DNA from 2 places in the Streptomyces sp. NPDC002867 genome. Region 2 is predicted to be linked to the other one. Evidence: riboswitches for the same ligand, from Rfam matches in the RefSeq annotation. Region 2 holds a riboswitch; the other holds the start of a gene.

Region 1 (9,590 bases), on a different contig from region 2:
TTCCGTTCGGACGTACGGGCCGGGAGGTACCGGAGTGCGGGGGCGGTGCGCGTGCCGAGGCACGGTCCGCCGCCCCCGCCGCTGGTCGACGCGGTGAGAAGTCCGGAGTCAGGACTGCTCGTTGATCAGCTTGTCGATCTCCTCGTCGGCCTTCTTGGTGGCTTCCTCGACCGGCGTGCCCTTGATGATGTCCAGCAGCATCAGCTCCAGGACCTCCTTCTTCTCGATCGCGGCCCAGCCCGGCGCGATCGGGGTGAACCAGGCGTCCGGCACCGCATTGGCGATCGGAGCGGTCTCCGGCTTGGCCTTCAGCGGCTCCAGCTGCTTGGTGTTGTTCGGCAGGATGTTCTTGGAGGCCAGCACCTCCTGCGACTTGGCGCCGGTGAACATCGAGATCCACTCCTCGCCGAGGTCCTGGACCTTGGACTTGGAGATGGTGGCGAGGTCGGAGCCGCCGATGAAGGAGGGGAGCGCCTTGCCGTTCGGGCCGGGCATTCCCGCGGTGAGGATCTTGTCCTTGAGCTTGGCGTTGCCGTTGCCCGCCGGGTCGGTGACGCTGCCGGCCTCCCAGCCGTTGCCGTACAGCAGCGCGGCCTTCTCGTTGGCCATGACGTTGGCGTGGTCCTGTTCGTCCTTGGTCTTGTCGCCGTGGTTGTACTTGTCGACCAGGTCGACGAAGTGCTTGATGCCCTTCTGCGCCTCGGGCGTGGACAGAGCGGACTTCCACTCCTTCGTGCCCTCGTCGTAGGTGGCGATCTCGCCCCCGTACGCGGCGACGTAGGACATGGCGGCGTACCAGTAGCGGCCGGGCAGGTAGAGCGGCGAGAACGCCTTGTCCTTGCCGTACTTCTCCTGGACCTTGTCCAGGGCGGCCGTCAGCTCGGCCTCGGTGGTGGGCAGGGTCTCGACGCCCGCGCCCGCCTTGAACATGTCCTTGTTGTAGATGGCCACGCGCGCACCGGCGTAGTACGGCACGCAGTACTGCTTGCCCTCGTAGGAGCAGGTGTCCTTGAGGCCGCCGATCCAGGTGTCCGCGTTCTCGTACTTCTTCGGGTCGATCTCGCCGAGCGCCCCGTTGAGGATGTACGTCATGGTCTCGGTGTTGCCGAGCTCGACGACGTCCGGGAACTTGTCGCCGGAGAGCGCCGCGTCGAGCTTCTTGGTCTTGTCCGCCCACTGCTGGTACTGGACGTTGACCTTCACGCCCGGGTACTTGGCGTTGAACCGGTCATTGACGTCCTTCACCAGCTCGGGCCACGTGGACTGCGCGTCGACCATCAGCCAGACGGTCAGCGTCTCCTTGCGGTCCTTCGGATTCTTGGCCGCCTCGCCGCCGCCGTCCGAACCGCACGCCGCGACCGAGGCCATCATGGCCGCCACACCCACCGCTGCTACGAGATTGCGCTTCACGCCACCCTCCTCAAGGGATGCAAGAGTCCCCCCCACCACCCGGGAGTCGCGCAGCACTTGACAATGGCGCGCCGGATTCTGCCCTGGGGCCGGGATCTGATCTTTAATGGTTTAGACCAGTACCGGGAGCTTGGCCTAGACCTTTGGGGGTGTCAAGGGTGTATAAGAAGGGCAGTCGCGTCCGTTATCGGACCGACACCTGAGGGAGGGCGACGACCCGCGAGCGGTCCGTGCCACCATGTGAGCCGCTACAGACGGAGGAGCCGGTGACGGCAGGAGCGCAGCAGTCGGGAAGGCGGGTCATGACCACGGACGGGGCCGGCACCGAAGCCGAGAGCGGGGCAGCAGGCGCCCGTACCGCGCGCGTGCCCAAGTACTACCGGCTGAAGCGGCACTTGCTCGACATGACCGAGACACTGCCGCCCGGGACTCCGGTGCCGCCGGAGCGCACGCTCGCCGCCGAGTTCGACACCTCGCGCACGACCGTGCGGCAGGCGCTCCAGGAACTCGTCGTGGAAGGCCGGCTGGAGCGCATCCAGGGCAAGGGCACGTTCGTCGCCAAGCCCAAGGTCTCCCAGGCGCTGCAGCTCACCTCGTACACCGAGGACATGCGGGCACAGGGCCTGGAGCCCACGTCCCAGCTGCTGGACATCGGATACGTCACAGCCGACGACACGCTGGCGGAGCTGCTCGACATCTCGACGGGCGGGCGGGTCCTGCGGATCGAGCGCCTGCGGCTGGCCAGCGGCGAGCCCATGGCCATCGAGACCACGCACCTCTCGGCCAAGCGCTTCCCCGCGCTGCGGCGGTCGCTCGTCAAGTACACCTCGCTCTACACCGCCCTCGCGGAGGTGTACGACGTCCATCTCGCCGAGGCCGAGGAGACGATCGAGACGTCTCTCGCCACCCCGCGCGAGGCGGGGCTGCTCGGCACGGACGTCGGCCTGCCGATGCTGATGCTCTCGCGCCACTCGCTCGACGCCCAGGGCGAACCGGTGGAGTGGGTCCGCTCGGTGTACCGCGGGGACCGCTACAAGTTCGTCGCTCGGCTCCAGCGGCCGAAGGACTGAGACACGCGCCCCGGAGCCGTACGTCCCCCACCTGACAGGGTGTCCGGCATGGCGTCGCAGCGTGTTGCGACGCCATGTCATGTTTTGCGCAGCCGTGGCGCGAAGTCGTTGCCGTACCGATATGCGGACCGGGGGTGACGGGACTCGAACGGCTCGCCTAGATTTCCTGCGCACTACAACAGGTGACCAGTGAGGGGACGGAGCCGCATGTCAGCAGTGCCCGAGGCACCGGACGCGCCTGAAGCGCCCGAAGCGAAACAACCGGTCGTCACACCGGTGCGCGTGATCATCGCCCTCTGTCTCTTCGCACCCTTCGTGGCGATGCTCTGGGTCGGCTCCTACGCGAAGGTCGAGCCGACGTTCATCGGCATGCCGTTCTTCTACTGGTACCAGATGCTCTGGGTCGTGGTGTCGACGGCGCTGACGATGATCGCCTACAAGCTGTGGCAGCGTGACCAGCGCGCCCGCAAGGGAGGTGCCTCCCGATGAAGGACGGCGTGAACGGCGTCGCACTCGGCGTCTTCATCTTCTTCTTCCTGGCCGTGACGGTCATGGGCTTCCTGGCCGCCCGCTGGCGCAAGGCCGAGAACGAGCACAGCCTCGACGAATGGGGCCTGGGCGGCAGATCGTTCGGCACCTGGGTGACCTGGTTCCTGCTGGGCGGCGACCTGTACACCGCATACACCTTCGTCGCCGTGCCGGCGGCCATCTACGCGGCGGGCGCGGCCGGCTTCTTCGCCGTGCCGTACACGATCCTCGTCTACCCGCTGATCTTCACCTTCCTGCCGCGCCTGTGGTCGGTGTCGCACAAGCACGGGTACGTGACGACTGCCGACTTCGTCCGCGGACGTTTCGGTTCCAAGGGCCTGTCCCTGGCGGTCGCGTTCACCGGCCTCCTCGCCACGATGCCGTACATCGCGCTCCAGTTGGTCGGCATCCAGGCCGTGCTCGACGTCATGGGCGTCGGCGGTGGCGAGAACACCAACTGGTTCATCAAGGACCTGCCGCTGCTGATCGCCTTCGGTGTGCTCGCGGCCTACACGTACTCCTCCGGACTGCGTGCGCCGGCGCTGATCGCCTTCGTCAAGGACACCCTGATCTACATCGTCATCGCGGTGGCGATCATCTACATCCCGATCAAGCTCGGCGGCTTCGACGCGATCTTCTCCGCCGCCGGAGAGAAGTTCTCGCAGATCAACCCGGCCACGGACAAGCCCGTCGGCGCCCTGGTACCCGGCGAGATGGGCCAGTGGGGCTACGCCACCCTGGCCCTGGGCTCGGCGCTCGCGCTCTTCATGTACCCGCACTCCATCACGGCGACGCTGTCCTCGCGCAGCCGTGAGGTGATCCGCCGCAACACCACGATCCTGCCGCTGTACTCGCTGATGCTGGGCCTGCTGGCCCTGCTCGGCTTCATGGCCATCGCGGCGGGCGTGAAGGTCACCAACGGTCAGCTGGCCATCCCGCAGCTGTTCGAGAACATGTTCCCGGACTGGTTCGCGGGCGTCGCCTTCGCGGCGATCGGCATCGGCGCGCTGGTCCCCGCGGCCATCATGTCCATCGCCGCGGCCAACCTGTTCACCCGGAACATCTACAAGGACTTCCTCAAGCCCGACGCGACCCCGGCGCAGGAGACCAAGGTCTCCAAGCTGGTCTCGCTGCTGGTCAAGGTCGGCGCCCTGGCCTTCGTCCTCACCATGGACAAGACCGTGGCGATCAACTTCCAGCTGCTGGGCGGCATCTGGATCCTGCAGACGTTCCCGGCCCTGGTGGGCGGCCTGTTCACCCGCTGGTTCCACCGCTGGGCGCTCATCGCCGGCTGGGCGGTCGGCATGATCTACGGCACGGTGGCCGCCTACGGCGTGGCGAGCCCGACACAGAAGCACTTCGGCGGCTCGTCGGCCGAGATCCCCGGCATCGGCGAGATCGGCTACATCGGCCTCACCGCGTTCGTGCTGAACCTCGTCGTCACCGTGGTGCTCACCTTCGTCCTGAAGGCGGCCAAGGCCCCGGACGGCGTCGACGAGACCAGCCCGTCCGACTACACGGCGGACGCGGGCGACCCGGGCGTCGAGGTGGAACTGCCGCCGGCCACGGCGGGCGCCCCCGGCGGCCACTGACGGATCGCGTACGCAAGGGCCGTCGCATCTCCCCCCAGGGAAATGCGGCGGCCCTTCGTCGTGCTCTGATGCACACTGCCGGGCATGGACATCACGATCAGGCGGATCGAACCCGGGGAGTGCGGGGCGCTGGGGGAGCTGACCGCGCAGGCGTATCTGCGCGGCGGAATGCTCGACTTCGGCGAGGAGGACCCGTATCTGGAGGTGCTGCGGGACGTCGCGGGACGCGCCGCGCACACGGAGGTGTACGTCGCCGTGGACGGGCGGGGAACCGTGCTCGGCGGGGTGGCCTTCGTTCCCGCCGGCGGCCCGTACGCCGACCTCGCGGGTCCGGGCGAGGCCGAGTTCCGGACGCTGTCGGTGGCCGAGGAGGCCCGGGGACGCGGGGTGGGCGAGGCGCTGGTGCGGACCTGTGTCGACCGGGCCCGGGCGGTGCCCGGGTGCGTGCGCGTGGTGCTGTCGACGCAGCCGATGATGCACGCGGCGCACCGGATATACGCCCGGCTGGGCTTCGTACGCACCCCCGAGCGGGACTGGGCACCGGTCGAGAACGTTCCCCTGCTGACGTACGCCCTGGAGCTCTGAGCCCGCGAGACACAACATGTGGGGGCATGCGCAGCACCCCGCCCCCACATGTATGCTCATCTGGCTGTCGCCGCAGGGGAATCCGGTGCGAATCCGGAACTGTCCCGCAACGGTGTGATCCGGTGCGCTGTGCGTACCCGACAAGTCCGAGGACCTGCCGACGGTGCATCCGGCTCGACCGAACCGGGTGCCGAGACGTCCGGGCCTCGCGGTAGGGCCGGTGGACGCCGTGCCTCGTGCTGCCCGTCCGCGGGCCCGCGCCGGCATGGTCCCCGCCTCCCCCGCCGGCCCAGAGCCGAGCGAGGGAGAGCATCACATGACCATCGCGCCAGCCGATCCGGCTTCAGGCACCGCGGAGCAGACCACGGCCGGTCCCGGGGCCGGCCTGCTGCGGACCCTCACGGATCTGACGGCCGATCTGCCCGACACCGACCCCGGCAGGGTCGCCGCCGCCGCGCTGCGCGGGCGGCACGCCGGATCGGACGAGGCCGAACTGCGCTCCCTCGCCACCGATGCCGCCGCCGGTCTGATCTCCGAGGACCCGGCCTACTCCCGTCTCGCCGCCCGGCTGCTGACCCGCACGATCGCGGACGAGGCCGCCGGCCAGGGCGCCGTGTCGTTCTCGGCCTCCGTCGCGGTCGGGCATCGCGAGGGCCTGATCGCGGACCGCACCGCCGCGTTCGTGGCGCTGCACGCGGCCCGGCTCGACGCGCTCGTCGACCCGGCCGCCGACGACCGCTTCGGCTACTTCGGCCTGCGCACGCTCTACAGCCGCTACCTGCTGCGTCACCCCATCAGCCGTCAGGTCGTGGAGACGCCGCAGCACTTCATGCTGCGCGTCGCCTGCGGCCTCGCCGAGGACGACAGCGTCCGCTCGGTGGACGAGGTCGCCGACCTGTACGGCCTGATGAGCCGGCTCGACTACCTCCCCTCCTCCCCCACGCTCTTCAACTCCGGCACCCGCCACCCCCAGATGTCGTCCTGCTACCTGCTGGACTCGCCGCTCGACGAGCTCGACTCGATCTACGACCGCTACCACCAGGTCGCGCGCCTGTCCAAGCACGCGGGCGGCATCGGGCTCTCGTACTCGCGCGTCCGTGCCCGCGGTTCGCTGATCCGCGGCACCAACGGGCACTCCAACGGCATCGTCCCGTTCCTGAAGACACTCGACGCCTCGGTCGCCGCCGTGAACCAGGGCGGCCGGCGCAAGGGCGCCGCCGCGATCTACCTGGAGACCTGGCACGCCGACGTCGAGGAGTTCCTGGAGCTGCGCGACAACACCGGCGAGGACGCCCGGCGTACGCACAACCTCAACCTCGCGCACTGGATCCCCGACGAGTTCATGCGGCGCGTCGAGGCGGGCTCCGACTGGTCGCTGTTCTCGCCGGCCGACGTGCCCGAGCTCGTCGACCTGTGGGGCGAGGAGTTCGACGCCGCGTACCGCGCCGCCGAGGCCAAGGGCCTGGCCCGCAAGACCATCCCGGCGCGCGACCTGTACGGCCGCATGATGCGCACGCTCGCGCAGACCGGCAACGGCTGGATGACCTTCAAGGACGCCTCCAACCGCACCGCCAACCAGACCGCCGAGCCCGGCCACACGGTCCACTCCTCCAACCTGTGCACCGAGATCCTGGAGGTCACCGACGACGGCGAGACGGCCGTCTGCAACCTCGGCTCGGTGAACCTGGGGGCCTTCGTCGAGCAGGGAGCCGACGGCGGGTACCTCGACTGGGAGCGGCTGGACGCCACCGTCCGCACCGCGGTCACCTTCCTCGACCGGGTCGTCGACATCAACTTCTACCCGACCGAGCAGGCCGGGCGCTCCAACGCCAAGTGGCGGCCCGTGGGCCTGGGCGCGATGGGCCTCCAGGACGTCTTCTTCAAGCTGCGGCTGCCCTTCGACTCACCCGAGGCACGCGCGCTGTCCACCCGCATCGCCGAGCGCATCATGCTCGCCGCGTACGAGGCGTCCGCCGGCCTCGCCGAGCGCAGCGGCCCGCTGCCGGCATGGGACAAGACGCGCACGGCGCGCGGCGTTCTGCACCCGGACCACTACGGCGTGGAGCTGAACTGGCCCGAGCGCTGGGCCGCCCTGCGCGAGCGGATCGCCGCCGTCGGCATGCGCAACTCGCTGCTCCTCGCCATCGCGCCGACGGCGACGATCGCCTCGATCGCGGGCGTCTACGAGTGCATCGAGCCGCAGGTCTCCAACCTCTTCAAGCGCGAGACCCTGTCCGGCGAGTTCCTCCAGGTCAACTCCTACCTGGTGGACGAGCTGAAGAAGCTCGGCGTGTGGGACGCGCAGACCCGCGAGGCGCTGCGCGAGTCCAGCGGCTCGGTGCAGGACTTCACCTGGATCCCGGCCGAGGTGCGCGAGCTGTACCGGACGGCCTGGGAGATCCCGCAGCGCGGCCTGATCGACATGGCGGCGGCCCGTACGCCGTTCCTCGACCAGTCCCAGTCGCTGAACCTGTTCCTGGAGACGCCGACCATCGGCAAGCTGTCGTCGATGTACGCGTACGCCTGGAAGCAGGGCCTGAAGACGACGTACTACCTGCGCTCGCGCCCGGCGACGAGGATCGCCCGCGCCGCGCAGGCGACGATCCTCCCCCAGCCTTCGGCGGAGGTGCCCCCGGTCCAGGCGGCCGCCGGCCCCGACGCCGTCGCCTGTTCCCTCGAAAACCCCGAGTCCTGCGAGGCCTGCCAGTAATGACCGTGGAGAACAAGAACCTGCTCGACCCGGGCTTCGAACTGACCCTGCGTCCCATGCGCTACCCGGACTTCTACGAGCGCTACCGGGACGCCATCAAGAACACCTGGACGGTGGAGGAGGTCGACCTCCACTCCGACGTCGCCGACCTCGCCAAGCTGACGCCGGGCGAGCAGCACATGATCGGCCGGCTGGTCGCGTTCTTCGCGACGGGCGACTCGATCGTGGCGAACAACCTGGTGCTGACGCTCTACAAGCACATCAACTCCCCCGAGGCGCGGCTGTACCTGAGCCGTCAGCTCTTCGAGGAGGCCGTGCACGTCCAGTTCTATCTGACGCTGCTCGACACCTACCTGCCCGACCCGGACGACCGCGCCGCCGCGTTCGCCGCCGTCGAGAACATCCCCTCCATCCGCGAGAAGGCGCAGTTCTGCTTCACGTGGATGGACTCGGTCGAGAAGATCGACCGCCTGGAGACGCGGGCCGACCGCCGCCGTTTCCTGCTCAACCTGATCTGCTTCGCCGCCTGCATCGAGGGGCTGTTCTTCTACGGCGCCTTCGCCTACGTCTACTGGTTCCGCTCGCGCGGACTGCTGCACGGACTGGCGACGGGCACCAACTGGGTGTTCCGCGACGAGACGATGCACATGAACTTCGCCTTCGAGGTCGTGGACACCGTCCGCAAGGAGGAGCCGGAGCTGTTCGACGACGAGCTGCGGCAGCAGGTCACGGACATGCTGCACGAGGCCGTCGAGGCGGAGCTCCAGTTCGGCCGTGACCTGTGCGGCGACGGGCTGCCGGGCATGAACACCGAGTCGATGCGCGAGTACCTGCAGTGCGTCGCCGACCAGCGCCTGACACGACTGGGCTTCGCCCCGGTGTACGGCTCCCAGAACCCGTTCTCCTTCATGGAGTTGCAGGGCGTCCAGGAGCTGACGAACTTCTTCGAGCGGCGTCCGTCGGCGTACCAGGTCGCGGTGGAGGGATCGGTCTCCTTCGACGACGACTTCTGATCCGCACGGAAACAGGCCGCGGCCCGCACCTCGCACGGGGGAGGTGCGGGCCGCTTCCGTGGTCAGATGCCGCAGCTGGGAGCCGACCAGTAGCGGCTGCTGCGGTGGTCGACGTGCGTGTGGTCGTTGTGGCCCGGGTAGCCGGGGCCGAGGATGCCGTTGAAGCCGTGGTAACGGGCCTGCTGGGCCAGCTTGCACAGGGAGTGCGGTCCCGCGCCCAGGTCCGCGGCGTCGCCGTAGAGGTGGCGGCTGCTCGACGCGCCGCCGACCGCCTCGTTGCAGGCGTACGACCGGAAGCCGCTGGTCACGGTGATGGGCTGGTCGCCGAGCGCGTGCCGCATGGCCTCGAGCTTCCACATGGTGCGCAGGGCGTTGGACTTGGCGGTCGCGGCGCTGACCGCGCCGCCGGACCAGGTGGAGTTGCAGTCGTTGAGTTCGGCGTAGCTGAAGTGGGCGGGAGTGCAGTCGCTGTCCTGCAGCGCGTAGATCTTGCTGTACGTCGCGGGTCCGGCGACGCCGTCGGCGGCGAGGCCGTAGGCGGACTGGAAGCGCTTGACGGCTGCGGTGGTCGCCGGGCCGTAGTCGCCGTCGACGGCGAGGACGCCGCCGTAGCCGGGGTAGCCCGCCACCCTGATCTGGAGCTGGGTGACGTCCGCGCCGGACGCGCCCTGCGAGAGGGTGC
Region 2 (9,590 bases):
GAGTGCCGTCCCGGCCAGGGTGATGGCCAGTCCCGTCCAGTGCAGGACCGGACTGTCGGTGCCCGGCAGTTCGCGGAGGCCGGCGAGTGCGGCCACGGGTGCGGTCCCGCCCCCGATCAGGGCGGCGACGAACAGAACGCCGGCCCACCAGGAGGCTGAACCAGGGCGGCCGGAGGTGCCGCGGAAGCCGGCGTCGCCGGTACGACGGCGCTGTACGACCGCACGGATACCGAAGGCCGTCACCATCCAGCCGAGGTACAGGACCAGCGCCGTCCAGGCCCATCCGTTCATCGCCGGGCCTCCTTCACCGGGGCGCAGCAGGCAAAGCCGGGACGGCAGCCGCATGCGTCTCCGGCCACCTCGCCGTCCGCAGGTGCTGTCACGGCGGCGGGGGCCGCGCGGCAGCCCTTGCCCCGCCAGGCGCCGCGGCGGGCCGGGGACGGCCCGAGGGACATCACGGTCATCAGCAGCAGCCCTTCTCGTCCGCCTCGGCGCATGTGCGGTCGGACTCGACGGCGACCACGGCGGTGCGCAGGTCGTCGAGCACATGCCCGAGGCGCTCGTCGGCCAGTTCGTACCGCGTGCGGCGGCCGTCGGGCACGGTGACGACCAGGCCGCAGTCCCGCAGGCACGCCAGGTGGTTCGACAGCCGGGTTCGGGAGATGCCGAGGGCGTCCGCGAGGTCGGACGGGTAGGCGGGTGCCTCGCGCAGGGCGAGCAGGAGCCGGCAACGGATCGGGTCGGCGAGCGCACGGCCGAACCGCACCAGCACCTCGATGTCGGGAGCAACAGGCAGCACACGCCGAGAGTACATGGAATTCTGAATTCACGAATTTCTGGACAGTTACCCTGCGGCCGTCCCCGACAACCCCGGGATCCCGGCGCGAACACGGAGGCCCGCATCCAGGGGAACGGCGCGGATACGTCGGTCGGCAATCGACGCGTCGTTTCCCCTTCAAGCGCGTCTCTTCGATACTGGGTGCGGCAGCCATCAAGAGCGACAACAGAGACGGAAACGTGCCTGACGGGCAGTCAGGAAAGTCAGCATCGAGTCAGCAGCCCCGCCGGACACCGACGGACGTCGCCACCGGCCGCCAAGAGCCACCGCCGCCTACCTACCTGCTGACCAGGTAAAACCTGCTCAGGGCCCTAGCTGGAACTCCCCCAGGAGGAACCGTTGAGAATGCTCATCAACGTCCCGGAGACCGTCGTCGCGGATGCGCTGCGCGGGATGGCCGCCGCGTATCCCGACCTCAATGTCGACGTGGACAACCGCGTGATCGTCCGGCGGGACGCACCGGTCGCCGGCAAGGTCGCGCTCGTCTCCGGGGGCGGGTCGGGGCACGAGCCGCTGCACGGCGGGTTCGTCGGGCCCGGGATGCTGGACGGAGCCTGTCCGGGCGAGGTGTTCACCAGTCCCGTGCCGGACCAGATGGTGAAGGCCGCCGCCGCTGTCGAGAGCGGTGCGGGGGTGCTGTTCGTCGTGAAGAACTACACCGGCGACGTGCTCAACTTCCAGATGGCCGCGGAGCTCGCCGAGGACGAGGGCGTTCGGCTCGCCACCGTGCTGGTCGACGACGACGTCGCCGTGACGGACAGCCTGTACACGGCGGGCCGGCGCGGCACCGGTGCGACCCTGTTCGTGGAGAAGATCGCGGGCGCCGCCGCCGAGGAGGGCGCCCCGCTGGAGCGGGTCGAGTCCCTCGCCCGCCAGGTGAACGCGTCCTCCCGCAGTTTCGGCGTCGCGCTCAGCGCCTGCAGCACTCCCGCCAAGGGCGGGCCCACCTTCGACCTGCCCCCGGGCGAGCTGGAGTTGGGCGTCGGCATCCACGGCGAGCCGGGCCGCGAGCGGCGGGCGATGATGACCGCGCGGGAGATCGCGGACTTCGCCGTGGGAGCGGTCCTCGACGACCTGCGCCCCACCGGCCCGGTCATCGCCCTCGTCAACGGAATGGGCGGCACCCCCCTGCTGGAGCTGTACGGGTTCAACGCCGAGGTGCAGCGGGTGCTGACCGAGCGCGACGTGGCGGTGGCCCGCACGCTCGTCGGCAACTACGTGACCTCGCTCGACATGGCCGGCTGCTCGGTGACGCTGTGCCAGGTGGACGAGGAGCTGCTGCGGTTGTGGGACGCGCCGGTGCAGACGCCCGCCCTGCGGTGGGGACGCTGAGCCTCGCCCCGCCCCCTCCCGAACCGATCATCCGAACCGAGGAGATCCCGTGCTCGACGCCGCATTCTTCCGACGCTGGCTCACGGCCGCCGCCGCGGCCGTGAACCGTGAGGCCGACCGTCTGACCGAGCTGGATTCCGCGATCGGTGACGCCGATCACGGCACCAATCTCCAGCGCGGGTTCGCGGCCGTCGTCGCGGCCCTGGACAAGGAGCCGCCGACCGCGCCCGGAGCCGTACTGGTCCTGGCGGGACGGCAGTTGATCTCGACGGTCGGCGGGGCCTCCGGACCGCTGTACGGGACGCTGCTGCGCCGTGCCGGCAAGGCCCTCGGCGACGACGCCGAGGTGAGCGCGGGGCAGCTGGCCGAGGCGCTGCGGGCGGGCGTCGAGGCCGTGGCGCAGCTGGGCGGGGCGAAGGCGGGCGACAAGACGATGCTGGACGCCCTGGAGCCCGCGGTGGCGGCGCTCGGCGACAGCACGGAGTCGTTCGCCGCGGCCCGGGAGGCGGCCGAGCAGGGGGCGCTGGCGACGGTGCCGTTGCAGGCGCGCAAGGGCAGGGCCAGCTATCTCGGCGAGCGCAGCATCGGGCACCAGGACCCGGGGGCGACGTCGTCGGCGCTGCTGGTGGCCACGCTCGCCGAGACGGCGGAGGCGGCCGTATGAGCGACACCGCCCAGCGGGTCGGGATCGTGCTGGTGTCGCACAGCGCGGACGTGGCGCGCTCGGTCGCCGCGCTGGCGCGCGGGCTCGCGGGCGGCGGGGAACTCGCGCCGGTCGCCGCGGCGGGCGGCACGCCGGACGGCGGTCTCGGCACCAGCTCCGAGCTGGTCTCCGCCGCGGCGGCGGAGGTGGACCGCGGCGCGGGCGTGGCCGTGCTGGTCGATCTGGGCAGCGCCGTGCTCACGGTGAAGGCCCTTCTCGCCGAGGGCGACGAACTTCCCGACGGCACCCGGCTCGTGGATGCCCCGTTCGTGGAGGGCGCGGTGGCCGCGGTGGTGACCGCGTCGGCCGGGGGCGACCTGGACGCCGTGGAGGCGGCGGCCTCGGAGGCGTACGGGTACCGCAAGGAGTGACGGGAGCGGTGCGTGCGGCCGGGTGTGGCGAACGGCTCACCCGGCCGCGGGCCGGTGCACCCGTGCGCGGCTTGTGATGTCGCTGGTCGGCGCACTACTGTCACGGAGCCTTGGTGTTCGGGAAACCGGTGCGGTACCGGTGCGGCCCTCGCCACTGTGATCGGGAAGTCCGGCTCCACCCCTCAGGGGAAGTCACTGGGCCACCGCGCGAGAGCGCGGTGCCTGGGAAGGCGGAGTCACGGGCGGCATGACCCGTCAGCCAGGAGACCGGCCGGGGCGCGTTGTCCATCCACGAGGTGCTGGAGAGGGTCTCCCGACCATGCATATAGCCGAGGGGTACCTGCCCCCGTTGCACGCCGCCGCCTGGGGCGTCGCGGCCGCCCCGTTCGTCGTCCACGGTGTACGTGCCCTGACGCGCGAGGTCAAGGCCCACCCCGAGTCCACCCTGCTGCTCGGCGCCTCCGGCGCCTTCACCTTCGTGCTGTCCGCCCTGAAGATCCCGTCGGTGACCGGCAGCTGCTCCCATCCGACCGGCACCGGGCTGGGCGCGATCCTGTTCCGTCCGCCGATCATGGCGGTGCTCGGCACGATCACCCTGCTGTTCCAGGCCCTGTTGCTGGCGCACGGCGGTCTCACCACGCTCGGCGCCAACGTGTTCTCCATGGCGATCGTCGGTCCATGGGCCGGTTACGGGGTCTACCGGCTGCTGCGGCGGTCGGGTGTCCCGCTGATGGTCGCCGTGTTCTTCGGCGCGTTCGTCGCCGACCTGTCGACGTACTGCGTCACCAGCGTGCAGCTCGCGCTGGCCTTCCCCGACCCGAGCAGCGGATTCGCGGGCGCGCTCGCCAAGTTCGGCGGCATCTTCGCGCTCACGCAGATCCCGCTCGCGGTGAGCGAGGGGCTGCTCACCGTGCTGGTGATGCGACTGCTCAGCCAGTCCAGCAAGGGCGACCTGGCCCGTCTCGGCGTCCTGGTCCCGGGCGCGAGGAAGGAGGCCGTGGTCCGATGAGCCGTAACGCGAGGATCAATACGCTGCTGTTGCTGGCCGTGGCGGCGCTGGCCGTCCTGCCGCTCGTACTGGGGCTCGGCGACCACAGGGAGGAGCCGTTCACCGGCTCCGACGCGCAGGCGGAGACGGCGATCACGGAGCTGGAGCCGGACTACGAGCCGTGGTTCTCCCCGCTGTACGAGCCGCCGTCGGCCGAGATCGAGTCGGCGCTGTTCGCACTCCAGGCCGCGCTCGGCGCGGGGGTGCTGGCGTACTACTTCGGCCTGCGCAGAGGACGCAGGCAGGGTGAGGAGCGGGCCGCGGCGCGCGCGGGCGCCCTCCCGGGAGAGGCCGCCGGAGAGGCGCCCGGAGCGGAGCCCGGCAGCGGGGACGCCCCGGCCGCGAAGCTGCCGTAGGCGCCGATGCTCCCGATCGACGCGGCGGCGCACAGCAGTCGCTGGCGCCGCCGCCATCCCTGTGAGAAGGCCGTGCTCGGGCTGGGGCTGACGGTGACGGCCGTGTGCCTGCCGCCTTGGCCCGGCGCCGTTCTCGTGGCCGCCGCCTCCCTCGCCGTCCTGCTGGGCCCGGCCGGGGTCGCGCCCCGGCAGCTGTGGCGGGCCTTCCGCATCCCCCTCGGGTTCTGTGTCACCGGGGCGCTGCCGCTGTTGTTCGCCGTGGGCGGCGAGGCGGGGCCGGTGGCGTTGGCGCCCGACGGTCCCGAGCACGCCGCCGCGCTGCTGCTGCGGACCTCGGCGGCGTCGCTCGGGGTGCTGCTGTTCGCGTTCACCACGCCGGTCTCCGACGTCCTGCCCCGGCTGGTACGGGCGGGCGTGCCGCCGGCGGTGGTGGACGTGGCGCTGGTGATGTACCGGATCAGTTTCCTGCTGCTGGACGCGATGAGCCGGGTCCGCCAGGCGCAGGCGGCCCGTCTCGGCCACACGAGCCAGGCGGCGGCGTGGCGTTCGCTGGCGGGGCTGGGAGCGACCGCGTTCGTCCGCGCCTTCGACCGGGCCGGCCGGCTTCAGGCCGGGCTCGCCGGACGCGGTTACGACGGCACGCTGAGGGTCCTCGTGCCGCGTGCGTCCGTGTCGCGCCCCTTCCTCGTCGCCGTGGCCGCGCTGCTGGCAGGCATCGTGCTGCTCACCCATCTGCTGGAAAGGTTCGTCCTGTGATCGTTGAGCTCGTCGACGCCGGTTTCGCGTACGAGGACGGGCCCGTCGTGCTGAGCGGCGTCGGCCTCGCGCTCCGGGAGGGCCGCTCCACGGCTCTGCTGGGGCGCAACGGCAGCGGAAAAACCACCCTGCTGCGGCTGTTGAGCGGCGGGCTGCGCCCGGCGACGGGCCACGTCCGGCTGGACGGCGAGCCGGTGACGTACGACCGTGCCGGGCTGACCCGGCTGCGGACGAGCGTGCAGCTGGTGGTGCAGGACCCCGACGACCAGCTGTTCGCGGCGTCGGTCGAACAGGACGTGTCGTTCGGCCCGATGAACCTCGGGCTGCCGGAGGAGCAGGTACGCGCCCGGGTGGACGAGGCGCTGGCGGCGATGGACATCGTGGCGCTGCGGGACCGGCCGACGCATCTTCTCTCGTACGGACAGCGCAAACGGGCGGCGATCGCGGGCGCGGTGGCGATGCGGCCGCGCGTGCTCATTCTGGACGAGCCGACGGCGGGGCTCGATCCGCATGGCCAGGAGCGGCTGCTGGAGGTGCTGGGCACGCTGGGCGCGTCCGGTACGACGGTGGTCATGGCGACCCACGACGTGGATCTGGCCCTGCGCTGGGCGGACGATGCGGCCGTCCTCGCGCCGACGGGCCTGCGCACCGGTCCCGTCGCGGAACTGCTCGCGGACCAGGCCCTGCTGGACGCGGCGCGCCTGCGGAGGCCGTGGGGCACGGCGGTGGCGGAACTGCTGAGGTCGCACGGCCTGCTCGCCCCTGCGGAAACGGGGCCCCGCACCCCGGAGGACCTGTCCCACTGGGCTGCGGGCCCGGCCCGGGCCGGCACGGAGTAACCCCGCCGCGCGTGGCGGGCCGTCGCGCGAGGCCCCGGGCTCTCGGAAAAGCCGGGGCGGCGGCCCGTGTCGCCACGGCGGCGAGGCGCCCGGCCGGGACGCCGGCCCGTACCACGTACGGACGCAGCCCGGCCGCCGGTCGTCGGGCCGCCCAGCCGACGCATGCCGGCCGGGCCGCCGCAGCGACGGACTGTCCGGCGCGCACGGGAGGCGACGAATCGGCCGCCGTACACGTCCGCGGGGCGCCCCCGGGTCCGGGGCGCCGAAGCCGGCGGTCCGGCCGGACGGTGCACCGGGCACCTGGCCCGCCCTTGGGCCTGCCGGACCCGCAGCGCGGCGCGGGCGCCCCCGGCGGTGTCACACCCCCGTCGCCTCGCGCCAGGACGATTCCCGCAGCAGGCGCAGGCCGTTGAGGGCGACCAGGACCGTCGAGCCCTCGTGCCCCGCCACGCCCAGGGGCAGCGGGAGGTGGCCCGCCAGGTCCCACACCACCAGCACGCCGATGCACACCGACGCGATCACGAGGTTCTGCACCACCAGCCTGCGGGCCCGGCGCGAGAGGGCCACCACGGCCGGGACAGTGGCCAGTTCGTCCCGTACGACCACCGCGTCCGCGCTCTCCAGAGCCAGGTCCGAGCCCGCGCGGCCCATCGCGATGCCGGTGTGGGCGGCGGCGAGCGCGGGCGCGTCGTTCACGCCGTCGCCGACGATCAGTACCTTCTCCCCCGCCTCCTGCCACGCGCGCACGGCGGCGACCTTCTCCTCGGGCAGCAGGCCGGCCCGTACGTCCTCGATGCCCGCCTCGCCGGCCACCCGCGCGGCCGCGCGGGCGTTGTCGCCGGTCAGCAACGTCGGCGTGCGGCCCGTGAGGCGGGCGAGCGCGGCGACCGCCTGCGGCGCCCCGGACCGGAGCCGGTCGTCGACGGCGAGCACGGCCACCGGCACCCCGTCGGCCTCGACGAGGACGGCCGTACGGCCCTCGGCCTCCACCTCGACGGCCGCCGCGCACTCCTCGGCGAGCAGGGCGGCGGGGCTTCCCACGCGCACCGTGCTGCCGTCGACGCTCGCCGAGACGCCGCGTCCGGGCGTCGACGCGAACTGCCGCGCCCCCGGCAGCCGCAGGCCGCGTTCACGCGCGGCCGCGACGATCGCGCGGCCGAGCGGGTGCTCGCTGTGGACCTCGGCGGCCGCCGCGAGGGCCAGCGCACGGTCCTTCGTGACTCCCGCGTCCGGCAGCACGCGCACCTCGGCGACGCGCGGCGAACCCTCCGTCAGCGTGCCGGTCTTGTCGAGAGCGGCGCGGTCGATCTCGCCCAGACGCTCCATCGCGACGGCGGACTTGACGAGCACTCCGTGGCGTCCGGCGTTGGCGATGGCGGAGAGCAGCGGCGGCATGGTGGCGAGCACGACGGCGCACGGCGAGGCGACGATCATGAAGGTCATGGCGCGCAGCAGGGTGCTCGTGAAGTCGGCGCCGAAGGCGAGCGGCACGGTGAGCAGGGCGAGCGTGGCGACCACGACACCGGTCGAGTAGCGCTGTTCGACCTTCTCGATGAAGAGCTGGGTGGGCGCCTTGGTGGCGCTCGCCTCCTCGACCATGGCGACGATGCGGGCGATGACCGACCGGGCGGCGTCCTTGTCGACGCGGACGCGCAGGGAGCCGGTGCCGTTCAGGGTGCCCGCGTAGACGGTGTCACCGGCGCGGCGGTCCACGGGCAGGGGTTCGCCGGTGATCGTGGCCTGGTCGACCTCGCTCGCGCCGTCGAGGACCGTGCCGTCCGCGGGCAGCCGCTCTCCCGGCCGTACGAGGACGGTGTCGCCGACCCGCAGGTCGGCGACGTCGACCGTCTCCCACGCCTCGGACCGGTCGCCGGCGAGGCGTGCGGCACGGGCGGGGGCGAGGTCGAGCAGTCCGCGGACGGAGTCGGCGGTACGCCGGGTCGCGAGGACCTCCAGCGCGCCGGAGGTGGCGAAGATGACGATGAGGAGACCGCCGTCGAGGTACTGCCCGATGGCTGCCGCGCCGATCGCCGCCACCACCATCAGCAGGTCGACGTCGAGTGTCCTCTCGCGCAGGGCCTGAAGGCCCGCGAGACCGGGCTCCCAGCCGCCGGCCGCGTAACACAGGGCGTAGAGCGGTCCCCAGGCCCAGGCGGGCGCGCCGGCGAGGTCGAGCGGCAGGGCGCACAGGAACGCGGCGGCGGACAGGGCGGCCCAGCGGACCTCGGCCAGGGCGAACAACCGGGTGCGCGGCCGGCCCGGTGGGGCGGCGGGCGGCGCTGCCGTCCGTGCCGTGGGCGCGGGCGCGGTGGTCGGCGAGGTCGGGGGAACCATCGGGACACCTCTTCTCGGGGCTCCGGGCAGGGCGGAGCCGTCTCGGCTGACGCCCTTCACCATAGCGGAACACATGAAGAGGTCTTCATTCGTACGGCTGAGCGCACGGCTACGATGTGCTGCATGGGACACGGAGTCAGCAGCGGCATCACACCGGCCGCCCACCTGGACGCGGACTCCGCGGCGACGATCGCCGCCACTCTCCAGGCCCTGGCCACCCCCTCGCGGCTGATGATCCTCACGCGGCTGCGCCAGGGGCCCTGCGGGGTGACCGAACTCGCGGAGGCGGTCGACATGGAACAGTCGGCGGTCTCCCACCAGTTGCGCCTGCTGCGCGCCCTGGGTCTGGTCACGGGGACCCGCCAGGGCCGCCGGATCGAGTACAGCCTGTACGACACGCATGTCGCCCAGCTCCTGGACGAGGCGGTCTACCACATCGAGCATCTGCGCCTGGGAGCCCGCGACCTGCCCGAGCCGGAGGCCACCGAGGAGACAGGCGACCGCGCCTGACGCCCAGCCACGTCCCCGGCCGGCACCGCCCGGCCTGTCCCGTCGGCAGAAGGACGTCGCGGCTTAGCGGGTCCACGCGGACGGCGCGGCCGCCGAGATCCGGTTGATCACCTGCGCCGGCCGGTACGCGAAGGACACGGCTACGAGGGGAACGTGGTCGCGTCCGCCCGGCAGATCACCGTGCGCTGAGCGGTCACGTTCCCGTCGCGTCGGGCGTGCGGAGCATCCGGAGGAATGCCCTCGGCCCCGTGATGCAGGCCGACCACGCCCACCGCTGTGCCGGGGACGACGGCGGGCGGCGCGCCCACCGCGTACGCCAGTGCCGGCGCGCCCGCGAGCGCGGCCGCCGCCAGTGCCGCTCCCAAGAGCTTCCCCATGCCGTCCCCCCTGTCACCGCCACGCGTCGGTGTCCCGCCGACATCGTCCGGCTCCGGCGGCCACGAGGCATGGGTACGGCCACTCATCCCCCCACGGCCGCCGCCGTGTCGGTGCCCTGTCGGCGG

The links. A riboswitch is a leader RNA that binds a small molecule or an ion and turns the genes downstream of it on or off. The one in region 2 is predicted to bind cobalamin.
Region 1: another riboswitch for cobalamin. It lies ahead of ACWD0A_RS26370 (ribonucleoside-diphosphate reductase subunit alpha); the one in region 2 lies ahead of ACWD0A_RS03165 (energy-coupling factor ABC transporter permease).

What each region holds. Positions count from the first base shown of each region.
Region 1 covers NZ_JBSFUR010000035.1:55,238-64,827, forward strand. The annotation lists gene ACWD0A_RS26345 (sugar ABC transporter substrate-binding protein) at 109-1,410, opposite strand; gene ACWD0A_RS26350 (GntR family transcriptional regulator) at 1,713-2,480, shown strand; gene ACWD0A_RS26355 (DUF3311 domain-containing protein) at 2,688-2,969, shown strand; gene mctP (monocarboxylate uptake permease MctP) at 2,966-4,600, shown strand; gene ACWD0A_RS26365 (GNAT family N-acetyltransferase) at 4,685-5,185, shown strand; cobalamin riboswitch at 5,230-5,361, shown strand; gene ACWD0A_RS26370 (ribonucleoside-diphosphate reductase subunit alpha) at 5,502-7,895, shown strand; gene ACWD0A_RS26375 (ribonucleotide-diphosphate reductase subunit beta) at 7,895-8,908, shown strand; gene ACWD0A_RS26380 (D-Ala-D-Ala carboxypeptidase family metallohydrolase) at 8,971-9,590, opposite strand, start outside.
Region 2 covers NZ_JBSFUR010000003.1:6,733-16,322, reverse strand. The annotation lists gene ACWD0A_RS03190 (methyltransferase family protein) at 1-291, opposite strand, end outside; gene ACWD0A_RS03185 (ArsR/SmtB family transcription factor) at 464-799, opposite strand; gene dhaK (dihydroxyacetone kinase subunit DhaK) at 1,178-2,170, shown strand; gene dhaL (dihydroxyacetone kinase subunit DhaL) at 2,220-2,834, shown strand; gene ACWD0A_RS03170 (PTS-dependent dihydroxyacetone kinase phosphotransferase subunit DhaM) at 2,831-3,244, shown strand; cobalamin riboswitch at 3,339-3,534, shown strand; gene ACWD0A_RS03165 (energy-coupling factor ABC transporter permease) at 3,564-4,253, shown strand; gene ACWD0A_RS03160 (energy-coupling factor ABC transporter substrate-binding protein) at 4,250-4,648, shown strand; gene cbiQ (cobalt ECF transporter T component CbiQ) at 4,655-5,404, shown strand; gene ACWD0A_RS03150 (energy-coupling factor ABC transporter ATP-binding protein) at 5,401-6,243, shown strand; gene ACWD0A_RS03145 (heavy metal translocating P-type ATPase) at 6,601-8,577, opposite strand; gene ACWD0A_RS03140 (ArsR/SmtB family transcription factor) at 8,701-9,087, shown strand; gene ACWD0A_RS03135 (hypothetical protein) at 9,228-9,464, opposite strand.